Linked DNA regions of Pseudovibrio sp. M1P-2-3. The protein of the gene in region 1 interacts with the protein of each later gene in a pairwise test. Links are inferred from orthologs where the notes say so. Each region holds a gene or a part of one and is shown on either strand. Other genes may lie near its edges.

Region 1 (7,731 bases):
CCTCGCCAAAAGGAATGCTGACCTCCTTTGAGAGAATGGCAGACGCTGCTTTATTTTCCGCACGTTATGCGGACCCTTATGCTATCAGTCACCCGATGCCGCGTGATCGCTTCAACGCCCTTCAGGTGAAAGCAAAGAAAAGCCGTCACTTCAACAAGAAGGTTCCCTCACAGCTCCAGCAGCGCCACGATATGGTGCGGGCAAAGCTTGCCGCGTTCACATCCCATCCAAAATCGACTTACCGGCTCTACCCCCGCTCCAACAAATCGCTCCCCGCCCAATACGCGCGCGCGGTTGCCACCATGAAATCTTCCAGTGGCAAGAAGGCAGCAAGAGCCATTGACAAACTCATAGCGCAGCAGCCCAACAATCCGTATTTCTATGAATTGAAGGGGCAGGCTCTTCTTGAAGGTGGAAATCCGGCTGCCGCCATTGCACCATTCAAAAAAGCCCTGTCTTACATGCCGCGCAACCCGCAGCTGGAAATTTGGCTTGGCTTTGCTCTCGTTGCCTCTGAGAACCCGCAGTATCTGCCGGAGGCCAAGAGAATACTGACAACCGCTCTCAGGCGTGATCCGAACTCCCACATTGGTTACACCCAACTGGCCATTGCGTACGGGCGCACAGGCGATACCGCTATGGCAGATCTTTCGACTGCCAAAAGCCTGCTTGCCAGAGGAAACCTGAGAAGTGCCCAACAATATGCGGCTAGAGCAAAAAAGAAGATGAAAACCGGCTCCATTTCATGGCAACAGGCCGATGACATCCTATCTTATAAAGTCAACAGGGCTTTGCGCTAGCTTTGATATGAGGTAAACAGTGCCAATTGGCACTATGGAGATAGAATGAATAAGCACGTTCGCAATGTACTCTCCGGCTGTGCAGTTATGCTTTTGCTCCCGTCGATTTCGGCGGGCGCTGCAGAAACTGCCCCCGACAAAGAGGCCGTAGAAAAGATCGTACGCGAGTACCTTCTGGAGAACCCGCAGGTCATTGCTGAAGCCTTGACTGTTTTGGAGGAGCAGCGTGTCGCGCAGGAAGAACAGGCCCGTAAAACGGCAATGTCCCAAGTCTCAGAGCTTCTGTTCAATTCCGAAAACCAAGTCACTCTTGGGAACCCTGATGGGGATGTAACCCTTGTCGAGTTCTTCGATTACAATTGCGGTTACTGTAAACGTGCTCTTGGCGATACATTCCGTTTGATTGAAGAGGATAAAAATCTCCGCGTCGTTCTGAAGGAGTTTCCTGTTTTGGGACAACCTTCCGTGGAGGCTGCGACAGTTGCCATTGCCCTGAACCAGATCGCCCCCGAGAAGTATGAGGAATTCCATAGCCTCATGCTCTCCTCCAGAGGCCGTGCCAACAAGCAGTCCGCTTTGGATACAGCAAAGTCAATTGGCGTGGATACAGTTCGACTTCAAGAGGCAATCGACGCAGGCGTTGCACAGGCTACACTTCAGGAAGTCTACAGTATTGCAGGTACTCTTGGCCTCACCGGCACCCCCTCCTACGCAATTGGAGATGAAGTTGTTGTGGGCGCAGTTGGGTACGACACTTTGAAGAAGAAAATTGAAGCTGAACGTCAATAAGGTGCCCAAGTAACAAAAAGGGCAAATTATCCGGCGAAAAACTTTAAGTTCTGCGTTTAGAAGCGGGTTTGGGTCTTTTCCTTAATCCGCTCTGAATTTATAAGGTTCCAACTGCTGACAACTCGTAGTTCTAGGGGAGTTCATTTAAAAGTAGGAAATTTCTTGATTTTCCTGGGAACTGCTGGTCTGCCAATAATTTGGCACTTATGAACCTTGAGTTTTTGCAGGCTAAGGAGCGCTCCAAAGAGATCCACTTCAAATGAGTGTGAGCCTTTGGATAGCAGGGCTAATTTGAGCCTTCGGGCTCAAAATGCAATTGAGACCATAGACCTACTTCTCAGGTCCTTGGCAAAAAGAACACTGGTGCAACTATGGGCTTAACATCCTTCGGGCACTAGAGAAAAATAACACTCGTCTGCATACTGACTTCATTGTAGGCGGACACTTTATTTGATGGTGACTCTGGCTTCCGTTGCCTGAGCAACACAAACTGGACGATTAAACGATGACGAAACCAAAAAAGTTTGACCAGGATCTGATCCGTCAGCTCGCGACCCTTCTGGATGAAACGAATCTTACAGAAATTGAACTTGAGCAAAATGACTTCCGCGTTCGCGTCGCACGTCAGGCAGCAAACGGAGCCCAAACAATAGTTGCACCAGCAGCCGTTGCTCCAGCAGCAGTTTCCGCCCCAGCTCCAGTTGAGGTTGCGGTGTCAGCAGACCCAGCCAACCACCCTGGTGCCGTCCCATCTCCAATGGTTGGTACTGCTTACCTTGCGCCAGAGCCTGGTGCCCGTGCTTTTGTTGAGGTTGGTGCAAACGTTCGCGAAGGCGACACCTTGATCATCATTGAAGCGATGAAAACCATGAACCAGATCCCGGCACCAAAGTCCGGTCGCATCACTGCGGTTCTCGTCACGGATGGTCAACCTGTAGAATTTGGCGAACCTCTTGTCATCATCGAATAACGGACGGACTCCGATGTTTTCAAAGATCCTCATCGCAAACCGCGGCGAGATCGCACTTCGTATCCAGCGAGCTTGTAAAGAGCTGGGCATTTTGACTGTTGCTGTGCACTCCACAGCCGATCAGGATGCGATGCATGTGCGGCTTGCCGACGAAAGTGTCTGTATCGGTCCGCCCGTTGCCAGAGACAGTTATCTGAATATCCCGCAGATCCTTGCTGCCTGTGAAATCACAGGTGCAGATGCAGTGCACCCCGGTTATGGCTTCCTTTCCGAAAATGCCCGTTTTGCGGAGATCCTTGAAGCCCACGGCATTACCTTTATCGGCCCAACTTCCGACCATATACGGATTATGGGCGATAAGATCATGGCGAAAATCACAGCCAAAGAGCTTGGTATTCCAGTGGTTCCCGGTTCGGACGGCGGAGTGACACCGGACGATGATATTCATGCTATTGCCAATGAAATTGGATACCCTGTTCTCCTGAAAGCTGCCGCAGGTGGTGGTGGCCGTGGTATGAAGGTAGCCAAAACACCGGACGAGCTGGAAACCGCATTCTCCACCGCACGTTCAGAAGCCATGGCGGCTTTTGGTGACGATGCCATGTACATGGAAAAGTACCTTGGCAAGCCGCGTCATATCGAAGTGCAGGTTCTGGGTGATGGACAGGGAAATGCCATCCATCTGGGCGAACGCGACTGTTCACTGCAGCGCCGCCACCAGAAAGTGTTCGAAGAGTGCCCTTCCCCAGCCTTGAATGACGCTCAACGTCAGGAAATTGGTGAAATCTGCGCTGACGCCATGCGCAAGATGAAGTACCGCGGCGCCGGCACTGTTGAATTCCTCTATGAAAATGGCGGGTTCTATTTCATTGAAATGAATACCCGTTTGCAGGTGGAGCATCCTGTCACCGAGATGGTGACCGATATCGATCTGGTTCATGAGCAAATTCGCATTGCCAGTGGGGCGACTTTAGGCATCAGTCAAGAAGATATCCGTTTCACGGGTCATGCCATTGAGTGCCGCATTAACGCAGAACATGCACGCACGTTCACACCTTCCCCAGGCAAGATCACCTATTACCACCCACCGGGCGGTCTGGGTGTGCGCGTGGATTCTGGTGTCTATCAAGGCTACAAAATTCCGCCATACTATGACAGCTTAATCGGAAAGCTCGTGGTACATGGACGTACGCGTCTTGAATGCATGATGCGCCTGCGCCGCTGTTTGAGTGAATTTGTGGTAGATGGTATTGAAACAACAATCCCGCTCTTCAGGGAATTGATGGACAATCAGGACATCGCAAATGGAGCCTATGACATTCATTGGCTAGAAAAGTTCCTGGAGATGGAAAAGTCTCTATAAAGAACAAAGTGCTTAAAAGGTAGTTGGTGGACCATCCATGCTTTTGGAGATTACCCCGCAAGTTCTCTTGAAGGCATACGCCTGCGGCGTGTTTCCTATGGCTGAATCTGCTGAGGACCCAACACTTTTCTGGGTTGAACCCGAGCGGCGGGGCATCTTGCCGCTCGATCTTTTTTATGTCCCCTCCCGCTTGCGCCGTACAATCAGGTCAGACCGATTCCACATCAAAGTTTCGCAGGATTTTGCTGGTGTCCTCAACGGGTGTGCGGCTCCAGGTGCCGGGCGAAGCAATACATGGATCAACAGCGAGATCAGGCGCTTGTATTCCGCCCTCTTTCAACTGGGCCATTGCCATAGTGTCGAGGTCTATTTCAACGACAGGCTTGTTGGTGGTCTCTATGGCGTCAGCCTTGGCTCAGTATTTTTTGGGGAAAGCATGTTCTCTTTTGAAAGGGATGCTTCAAAGGTCGCACTGGCGTTTCTCGTTGCCCGCCTCATAAAGGGGGGGTATCAGCTGCTGGATACACAGTTCGTTACCGATCACCTTATGCAATTTGGCGCAGAAGAAGTACACCGGGACACCTACATACAAATGCTGGAGACCGCCTTGCAAAAGCAAGCGGACTTTTACCACCTTGCCGAAACAGCTACCGGCAAGGAAATTCTTCACATTATTGATGAGGCAAGTGCTCTAGAACCGTAGCGGATTCGGCCATGGAGCGGGAACTACACCAGAGCTGACGAAGTCTTTACCTGCCAGATAATCAACTTCCGGGGCATTAGCTACATCCGGCCCCTCGTAGTTCTCCGGCGGCGGCACGTCGGAATATTTCTTACACCCTACCAGCCATACGTCATAGACCGCATGCTCGATTGCGTGAACACCCGGATTTGCCGCAAACATCCAGCCGCCGAATATGCGCTGAACCTGATTGCCCAGTGTCACTTCATCGACTTCCAAAAAGGCCGTGGTTTTCGCGGTCTCTGTGGGCGGGCGTGTGTAGCAGACTTTGGGCGTTACCTGAAGCGCGCCAAATTGAACGGTCTCGCCCATATAAACGTCGAAGGAAATGAGACGGCCTGTCACCTTATCCAAGCCTTTGAACTCGGCAACAGGATTATCAATTTTTGCAGCCGCAGCCTCGCTGAGCCCGAAACCACCTGCCAATATAGCAAGGCTGGCGGCAACTGAAGCCTTCCATGAAAGTTGCTGCAATCTCTTAAACATACTTAACCATTCCGCGATGTAAACGATTCACCCGAATCTACCTTTAGTCTGTAGCAAAGGTGTATAAGCCCGAAAAGGTCATTTTGGGGCAAAACTGCCATAAACCCGATATAAAATAGAGGATTGCCACACCTCAATGCATATTCGCCGTAAAATTTAACCCAGTTGAATTCACTGGAACCCACGTAAAGGTTTATCTACAACAAATCTTCATACTTCAAAGAATAGCCTTTTTGGAGTGTATTTTATGGTCCCGTGTCCTCCCCGTACATCCATGCAAACCCTCATCGCACTTATTTTATGGGCATGTTCTGCTTTCATGTGTTTGGCACAGGAAACCACGGGTACTCAAAACGGCACCCCCTTCAAAGCAAAGCAACTTTCTCAACTGTATCAGGGCAACGCCAAAGCAATTGATTTTTTAGAACGTTACCCCCTCGCTCCCCTTGATACCAGCTCCCCCCGCGCCACGCTTGAAAGCTTTACCACCATCATGGATGAAGCTAGCAAGACCGTTCTGGAAGCCTATCAAAGGTCGAGCTTGTCTCCAATAAAAACGGGCGGTTCCCTAACTCCTTCGAGTGATGTGCAAGGCGATATACGGATCGCTCGGCTTCTTTTTAACAAAGCCACGGAAACTTTAAACCTCTCGCAAATACCTCAGGCTGAAAGACAGCAAACTGGCCTTGAAGTGGCTATGTTAATGAAGGAAGTGCTCGACAGGCTGCCCCTACCTGACCCTGAAAGTATTCCGGGCAAAGCAGCTGGTCTTTATGACTACAGCCAGAAAGATCTGCCGGATTCATGGCGAATTCCCTTCTCACGTATCATCATAGGTAAGCAAACAGAAGGTCCCAACGCAGGCAGTTACACCTTCACGCCCCAAACGGTGGCCGCCGCCTATAAGTTCTACAACTCCATAAAAGTACTTCCCAATAAACAAGGGAGTACTGATGATTTTTTCAATTTTTACAAGAGTAGCCCTGAAGGGCTTCTTCCTCCGGCGTGGTTCGAGCTTGTACGCCAGCAGGGAGACTGGATTATGCAAGAGTCCGGGGGGCTAGCCCTATGGCAATGGATTGGCTTAGCGGGCTCAACAGTGGTGGCCGTATTATTTTTATGGCTGCTCACCCGCATTATAGGCAGCAAAAGAAAGAAAACAGAACCATTTGGAAAGAAGCGTATTTCCTCCCTGTTGATGCCCGTCATTTGTCTTTCCACATTGCAAGCCTACCAGTATGTCGCCATAAATCAAATAAACGTAACCGGACAGGTTCGCACTGGCTTGAGCCTTTTTGTTGAAGCGGTTTCCTGGCTCGTCCTGTCTTTCATCGTCTACCGGCTCATTAACCTGATTGCCCAACACGCAATCACGCGCAATATCAATGCCAATAAGCTTGACCAGAGCATTTTACGAACCGGTTTTTACCTTTTGTCTATCGTGGCAGTTTTAGCAATACTTGCCATAGGTGCCACCCGGATCGGGATTCCTCTTTACGGAGTTATTGCGGGTTTGAGTGTAAGTGGCCTTGCTCTAGCACTTGCCGCCCAGCCCACCATGGAAAACCTTCTAGGTGGCATTAACTTGTATGCAGACGACATTCTCCGTATCGGGGATTTTTGTAAATTTGGCGAAACGATGGGAACTGTGGAGCAGATCGGCATCCGGTCCACGCGTATTCGCTCAAAAGACAGAACCCTCACAACCATTACCAATGCCGATCTGGCAAAGATGAAAATCACCAACTACACCAAACGTGATCGCAATTATATGCAACACATTATTGGTCTTCGATACGAAACCAGCCCGGACCAAATTCGCAAGATCCTGCTTGATATGCGCAACTACATTATCGCTCACCCCAAGACACTCACCCAGACTGTACGCGTAAGACTGGTGGAGTTTGCAGATTGTGCGTTAAATATAGAAGTCAAAGTGGAAATTAAAGAACCTTCCTATGATAAGTATCTAGGCATTCAAGAGGACATCCTTCTCTCTCTTTATGAAATCATAGAGGACAATGGTTCCGACTTTGCCTTCCCCTCCACCACCACTTATTTTGCCAAGGATACGGGCCTGAATGCCGAGCGAAAAGAGTTCGCAGAAGGTGTTATAAACAATCTGCGTTCAACCAGTGACCTCCCCTTTCCCGATACCCCCGAGATGATAACCAACGGACAGGAAAAAACTGGCTTCTGGCCCCCAAAAGACAGTGCACTACGTAAACTACAAGAAATATCCAAGAAGCTTCACGGGAAAGATAAGAGGTCTTCTAAACCTACTCCCAAAGACGGACAGTCTGCCGCTTAAAGCTCTGCGATATTTTATAGAAACACCTTAAAGCTATAACTGATTGTTTTTGCGCGTACCTTTTTCCAAAAACCGATCTCCCCTTTGCTGAGATCCGCTTTAGAGCGTGCTAAGTTTGATTGCATTCATTCAAACGATATGAATTCGCTTTAAATAAAGGGATTAGAGTGTGAGGTGTGAACGTGAATAATCCCAACACGCTCTAAAAACGAATAAAGGGCAAGACCATAAAGTAGGTCTCACCCTTTATTAGAGATGACGTTTTAGAGC
Region 2 (5,840 bases), 1.2 Mb from region 1 along the record:
ATAGAATGTGTTAAGCATGCCTCCTGTAGAATGAGGTATGGGTGGTGATATATACTCGTTGTGCTGCTTCGGGGAGTATCAGGCAAACAAGTTCGAATTGAACCTACTGAAGCCTTCGCTGAGAATTGGAAGTTTTGAACGTCCTCTTCCACAGCTAGAGAATACTGCTGGCTGGTTTGCAGTTTGGCAGATGTGAAAGAATTGAAACTAGGGGTACTGCGGTGTCTAAGCACTTTAACCGTTCTCATTTGTCCAGCGTTGCCGGCGCTTTGGCCGTTGGGTGTGCTGCAACAATGTCAACGGCAAGCGTTGCGCAAGTGTTGGTTCGGCCTCTAGCGCCGCTTGTGGAAAATGTTGCTCCGGAAACTCAGAGTATTCCAGCCGGTGTTCCAGCGCTGGATGGGCAGGTTTTTGAAGGGGCTGAATGGGAAGATGGCTTTGATAGCGGTGTACGCAGTGTCAGGGAAATTGACACAGTTTCTCCCATAATTTCTCTGCATACGCAGCTCTATATGGAGCAAGCTATTCCTCGATATCGTCAGATCGTTGCCAATGGTGGCTGGAATATGGTGAGCTATCCGGGAAAACCGCTGAGGATCGGTAAACAGCACGACAGCGTTGTTGAGTTGCGTCAACGTCTGATCATTTCCGGGGATCTGGATGCAGGTGCGGGTCTTTCCAAAATATTCGACAGCTATGTTGATACTGCTGTTCGCCGTTTTCAGTTGAGACATGGCTTGCTTGCAGATGGCATTGTGGGCAAGGGTACAATTGAAGCTTTGAATGTTCCGGCCATCGTGCGGCTGCGCCAGTTGGAAATCAATATGGGCCGGGTTGCAGAACTGGCAGATCAGTTGAACGATACATATGTCATGGTCAACGTTCCAGCTGCTCGAATTGAGGCAGTGGAAGCAGGTCGGGTTCGTTCCCGACATACGGCTGTTGTTGGAAAAATCGATCGCCAGACACCTATTTTGAACTCCAAAATTACAGAGGTGAATTTTAATCCTTACTGGACGGTTCCTGTCAGTATCATCCGCAAGGACTTGATTCCAAAGATGCAGGAGGATCCCAGTTACCTTGAGAAGAACAAGATCAAAATTTTTGATTGGTATGGGAACCAGAAACAGTGGCAGGACATTGACTGGAACACGCAGGAAGCAACCCAATATCGCTTTACGCAGGATCCGGGCGAAAAGAACTCCATGGGAAGTATTCGCATAAACTTTCATAACAAGTTTCAGGTGTATCTACATGACACGCCAGAGCAGTCCTTGTTCGGCAGTGGATACCGTTTTCACTCCTCTGGGTGTGTCCGGGTGCAGAATGTTCGTGAACTGGTTTCTTGGCTCTTGGGAGCAACCACGCCTGGTTGGGATCGGGCTAAGGTAGACGAATCGATTCGCGGTGGTGAGCGCCTTGATGCGAAATTGAAGACACGGATACCCATCTTTCTTTCGTATGTGACAGCTTGGGCGAGCAGTGATGGAGCAGTTCATTTCCGGGATGATATCTACAAAATGGATGGTCTGAGCGACTCTCTGCCCATTCTGTCCGAGGCCGTAAGCAGATAAAATATCCGCCAAATACCCCGATAGGATAGGGGGGTAACTTCGATATATCGTTGATTGCCCCCTTGGTTCAATCCATTGCCTGTGGTAATTGCGGGGCGCCTACCTGAAATATAGGTGGGGTTGCTTAGGAGCTTAGAGGGCTCCTAATTTCTTTTGGTTCCAATGTGAAGAGGCCTTGCCATGTCCCTGACGGATACAACGGTCACCACTCAGCTCTACCCAGAGTTTTTTACAGGTTCCCTCGCTCAGGTCGACCCTGAAATTACAGCTACGATCAAAAGCGAACTCACTCGCCAGCAAAATGAGATCGAACTGATTGCTTCGGAAAATATTGTTTCCAAAGCGGTTCTTGATGCTCAAGGGTCTATTATGACCAATAAGTACGCGGAGGGGTATCCAGGCCGTCGTTACTATGGTGGTTGTGAGCACGTGGATGTGGCAGAAGAGCTTGCCATTAAACGGGCCAAACAGCTCTTTGGGTGTGACTTTGCCAACGTGCAGCCCAATTCCGGTTCTCAGGCGAACCAGTCAGTGATGATGGCGCTTGCTAAACCGGGCGACACATTACTCGGCATGAGCCTTGACGCTGGTGGTCACTTGACACATGGCGCTAAACCGAACATGTCCGGTAAATGGTTCAATGCCATTCAATATGGTCTGGACACGGCAACCGGCCGCATTGATATGGATCAGGTTGCTCAGCTTGCACGCGAGCACAAACCAAAAGTTATTGTTGCTGGCGGTTCTGCATATTCCCGCGAAATCGATTTTGCAGCTTTCCGCGCAATTGCCGATGAAGTAGGTGCCTTCCTGTGGGTGGATATGGCGCACTTAGCAGGTCTGGTGGCCGGTGGTCAGCACCCGAGCCCATTCCCGTACGCCCATGTTGCGACCTCCACCACTCATAAGACTCTGCGTGGTCCGCGCGGTGGTTTGGTGCTCACAAACGATGAAGCTATAGCCAAGAAAATCAATTCTGCCATTTTCCCGGGGCTTCAGGGTGGCCCGTTGATGCATGTAATTGCGGCTAAGGCTGTGGCTTTTGGTGAAGCGCTGCGTCCAGAGTTCAAGATCTACGCAAAGAACGTGATTGAGAATGCAAAAGTCTTGGCTGAAACTCTTCGTGAGGGTGGCTTGGACATTGTGTCTGAAGGTACAGATACGCATTTGATGCTGGTTGATCTGCGTCCAAAGAACCTCACCGGTGTTTCTGCAGAAAAAGCTCTTGAGCGCGCCAATATCACCTGTAACAAAAATGGTGTGCCGCTTGATCCGCAAAAGCCGACAGTAACCTCTGGTATTCGTCTGGGAACTCCCGCGGGTACAACTCGTGGTTTCGGGCCCGCCGAATTCCGCGAAATCGGTTTGTTGATTAATGAAGTGATGGAAGGCTTGCGTGCTTCCAATACGGATGAAGGCAACGCGACCGTTGAAGCAGCTGTAAAAGAGAAAGTTCTCAAGCTAACAGCTCGTTTCCCAATCTATAAAGGCCTTTAAGGAGTTTTAACTCCTTAAAATAACAATAAAGGAGGCACACGCTTATGCGCTGTCCGTTTTGCGGCGGAGATGATACCCAGGTTAAGGACTCCCGTCCTACCGAGGATAACACAACGATCCGTCGTCGCAGGGTCTGCCAAACATGTGGCGGCCGCTTTACCACGTTTGAGCGGGTGCAACTGCGCGAGTTGACGGTAATCAAGCGCAACCAGCGGCGTGTGCCTTTTGATCGCGAGAAACTCATGCGCTCGGTGCTCATAGCAACCCGCAAGCGTCCGGTTGAGCCGGAGCGGGTTGAGCGCATGGTCAGCGGCATTGTGCGCCAGCTGGAAAGCTCGGGAGAGAGTGAAGTGGATGCGGAGGCTATCGGCCATCTGGTGATGGAAGGGCTTAAAGCTCTGGACGATGTTGCTTACGTGCGCTTTGCTTCCGTTTATAAAAATTTCCGCGAGGCGAAGGACTTTGAAGCCCTTCTGGATGAGCTGAGCGACGAAGAGCTGAATTCGCGGCTGGCGGCCCAAAAGAGCTAGTTGGTTTAAGTATGGCTGCATGTGATGAGTATTGGCATGCGCTGTGATCTGGTTGCAGTTGACAGCTTGAGCAAGGCTTTCGTGTTCGGCTGCACTAGATAAACTCATTATGTGTGTCCTGCGGAGCGAGAGGTGGGCTTTGTCTGGAAATCCAAGTTTAAGCTCTAAGCAAAGACATGAAGACGAACGGTTCATGGCGGCAGCGCTCTCATTTGGACAGCGCGCCCGTGGGCGGTCTTGGCCAAACCCTTCTGTTGGAGCGCTGCTCGTAAAAGATGAAGGCTCCGGGCCGGTTGTTGTCGGGCAAGGAGCAACTATGCCCGCAGGTGGAGCGCATGCAGAGGTTCAGGCTCTGGCAAAGGCAGGGGGAAGGGCGAATGGTGCAACGGCCTACGTCACTTTAGAGCCCTGTGCCCACTATGGGCGCACGGGGCCTTGTGCGCTGGCTTTGGTAAAAGCAGGTGTCGCCCGCGTTGTCTTTGGATGTTCTGACCCAAATCCGGAGGTCGGGGGCAAGGGTAAAAAGATTCTGGAAGAAGCTGGTGTTGAAGTTATCTCCGGTATTCTTGAAAGGGAGTGCCGCGCCAGCGTTATTGGCCATATAACGCGGCTGGTGCACGCTCGCCCTCATATCCAACTGAAAATGGCTCTCTCAAACGACGGGTTCATCGGGCAAAAGGGTAAGGGGCAGGTTGCTATAAGCTCCCCTGAAAGCCGCCGCCTTGTTCATGCCATGCGGGCACAGGTTGATGCCATTCTTGTTGGTATTGGTACGGTGCTAGAGGATGATCCGGAGCTGACCTGCCGTCTGGCAGGTCTGGAGCACCTCTCTCCGGTCCGTGTCGTTGTCGATAGTCATGCGCGTTTGCCGCTTAATTCAAAACTTGTGCAAACGAGTGCCTCTACCCCTCTTTGGGTGCTGGTTGGGCAAGGTGCTGTGCCCGAACGCTGCGCTACGCTGGAGGCAGCGGGCGCCAAAGTGCTACGGTGCCAGCAAAGAAACGGGCACGTACACCTACCACATGCCATGAAAGAGCTTGCCACTGCCGGTATTACCAAGGTGATGGTGGAGGGCGGAGCCCATGTGGCGCGGGCGCTTTTGAATGACCGGTTGATAGATGAGGCGATGATCTTTCAAGGCGCAAAAATCATTGGAGCAGATGGCCTTAAACCTTTTGTGGAAGGTAGCCTTGAACTCTTGAATAACAAGGGGCACTTTACCCACGAGCTACTTCGCCGCGTATCCGGCGATATTCTTTGGCGCTATTCTTTTAAGGAGACCTCATAGGTGTTTACTGGAATTGTAACCGATGTGGGCAAAATTGCATCTGTGGAGAAAATCCCGGCGGGCCTGCGAACGCGCATTTTGACCAAATATGACGCGAATGGCATTGATCTGGGCGCGTCCATCGCATGTGGGGGCGTGTGCCACACAGTCACCGCAAAAGGCATTGAGGACGGGCAGAACTGGTTTGAAGTAGAATCAGCTGCTGAAACCCTGCGTTTAACCACTGTTCGCGATTGGCAGGCAGGCATGCGTATCAATCTGGAGCGTTCCCTTGCAATGGGGGATGAGCTGGGCGGGCACCTTGTTCTGGGTCATGCGGATGGAACTGCAAAAATTATCGAATTTGTCCAGCATCCGGAAAGCGTTTACATCAAATTTGAATGTGCAGAGGAATTTGCCCGCTTTATACCAAAAAAAGGCAGTGTTGCGCTGGATGGGACATCCCTTACAGTGAACGAGGCGGAGGGGAATACGTTTTCAGTTTTCCTTATTCCTCATACTTTATCGGTGACAACTTGGTCAGATCGTACAGAAGGTGACCTTGTAAACCTTGAAGTCGATATGATGTCGCGTTATGTGGCGCGGCTAGCAGAATTTACAGGGTAACAGTTCTTTATAAGTTTCTGCTGTTTTGACTGGACAAATGGTGTCGGTCGTGGTTCCTGACGATCAATTAAACGAGTGAAAGAGATCCTGCTATGTCTACAGTTCCCCACATTCTTATCATTGAGGCACGTTTCTATGATGAGTTGGCTGATGCACTTTATGAAGGTGCCAACGAGGTTCTGAAAGATGCAGGTGCCAAGGTATCCCGTATGGAAGTCCCTGGCGTTCTAGAAATTCCTTCCGCGCTTTCCATGGCTTTGGCTGCAATGGAAAACGGCGATGCGGACTTCGACGGCTTCGTGCTTTTGGGCTGCGTTATCCGTGGCGAGACAACACACTACGATA

Evidence for each region. The genes of interacting proteins can lie anywhere in the genome.
Region 2: the proteins of accC (region 1) and ribD interact in binary tests that used the Escherichia coli proteins (3 or more experiments, as listed by UniProt). The link is inferred for Pseudovibrio sp. M1P-2-3 from one-to-one orthologs.

Annotation. Positions count from the first base shown.
Region 1 is NZ_JARRCW010000001.1:1,613,928-1,621,658, reverse strand. The notes cover bases 1,887-4,747. They hold accC (acetyl-CoA carboxylase biotin carboxylase subunit), read left to right. Parts: upstream 1,887-2,572; coding sequence 2,573-3,922; downstream 3,923-4,747. Other genes in these bases: P6574_RS07440 (DUF2155 domain-containing protein), read right to left, coding at 4,614-4,747; aat (leucyl/phenylalanyl-tRNA--protein transferase), read left to right, coding at 3,960-4,625; accB (acetyl-CoA carboxylase biotin carboxyl carrier protein), read left to right, coding at 2,095-2,559. Outside these bases: P6574_RS07465 (M48 family metalloprotease), read left to right, coding at 1-800; P6574_RS07460 (DsbA family protein), read left to right, coding at 846-1,589; more of P6574_RS07440, read right to left, coding at 4,748-5,150; P6574_RS07435 (mechanosensitive ion channel family protein), read left to right, coding at 5,398-7,461. UniProt on the Escherichia coli protein: This protein is a component of the acetyl coenzyme A carboxylase complex; first, biotin carboxylase catalyzes the carboxylation of the carrier protein and then the transcarboxylase transfers the carboxyl group to form malonyl-CoA.
Region 2 is NZ_JARRCW010000001.1:2,778,642-2,784,481, reverse strand. Bases 2,951-5,814 are described here. They hold ribD (bifunctional diaminohydroxyphosphoribosylaminopyrimidine deaminase/5-amino-6-(5-phosphoribosylamino)uracil reductase RibD), read left to right. Parts: upstream 2,951-3,740; coding sequence 3,741-4,889; downstream 4,890-5,814. Other genes in these bases: ribH (6,7-dimethyl-8-ribityllumazine synthase), read left to right, coding at 5,588-5,814; P6574_RS12060 (riboflavin synthase), read left to right, coding at 4,890-5,495; nrdR (transcriptional regulator NrdR), read left to right, coding at 3,116-3,601; glyA (serine hydroxymethyltransferase), read left to right, coding at 2,951-3,071. Also shown: P6574_RS12080 (L,D-transpeptidase family protein), read left to right, coding at 222-1,574; more of glyA, read left to right, coding at 1,755-2,950; more of ribH, read left to right, coding at 5,815-5,840. UniProt on the Escherichia coli protein: Converts 2,5-diamino-6-(ribosylamino)-4(3h)-pyrimidinone 5'-phosphate into 5-amino-6-(ribosylamino)-2,4(1h,3h)-pyrimidinedione 5'-phosphate.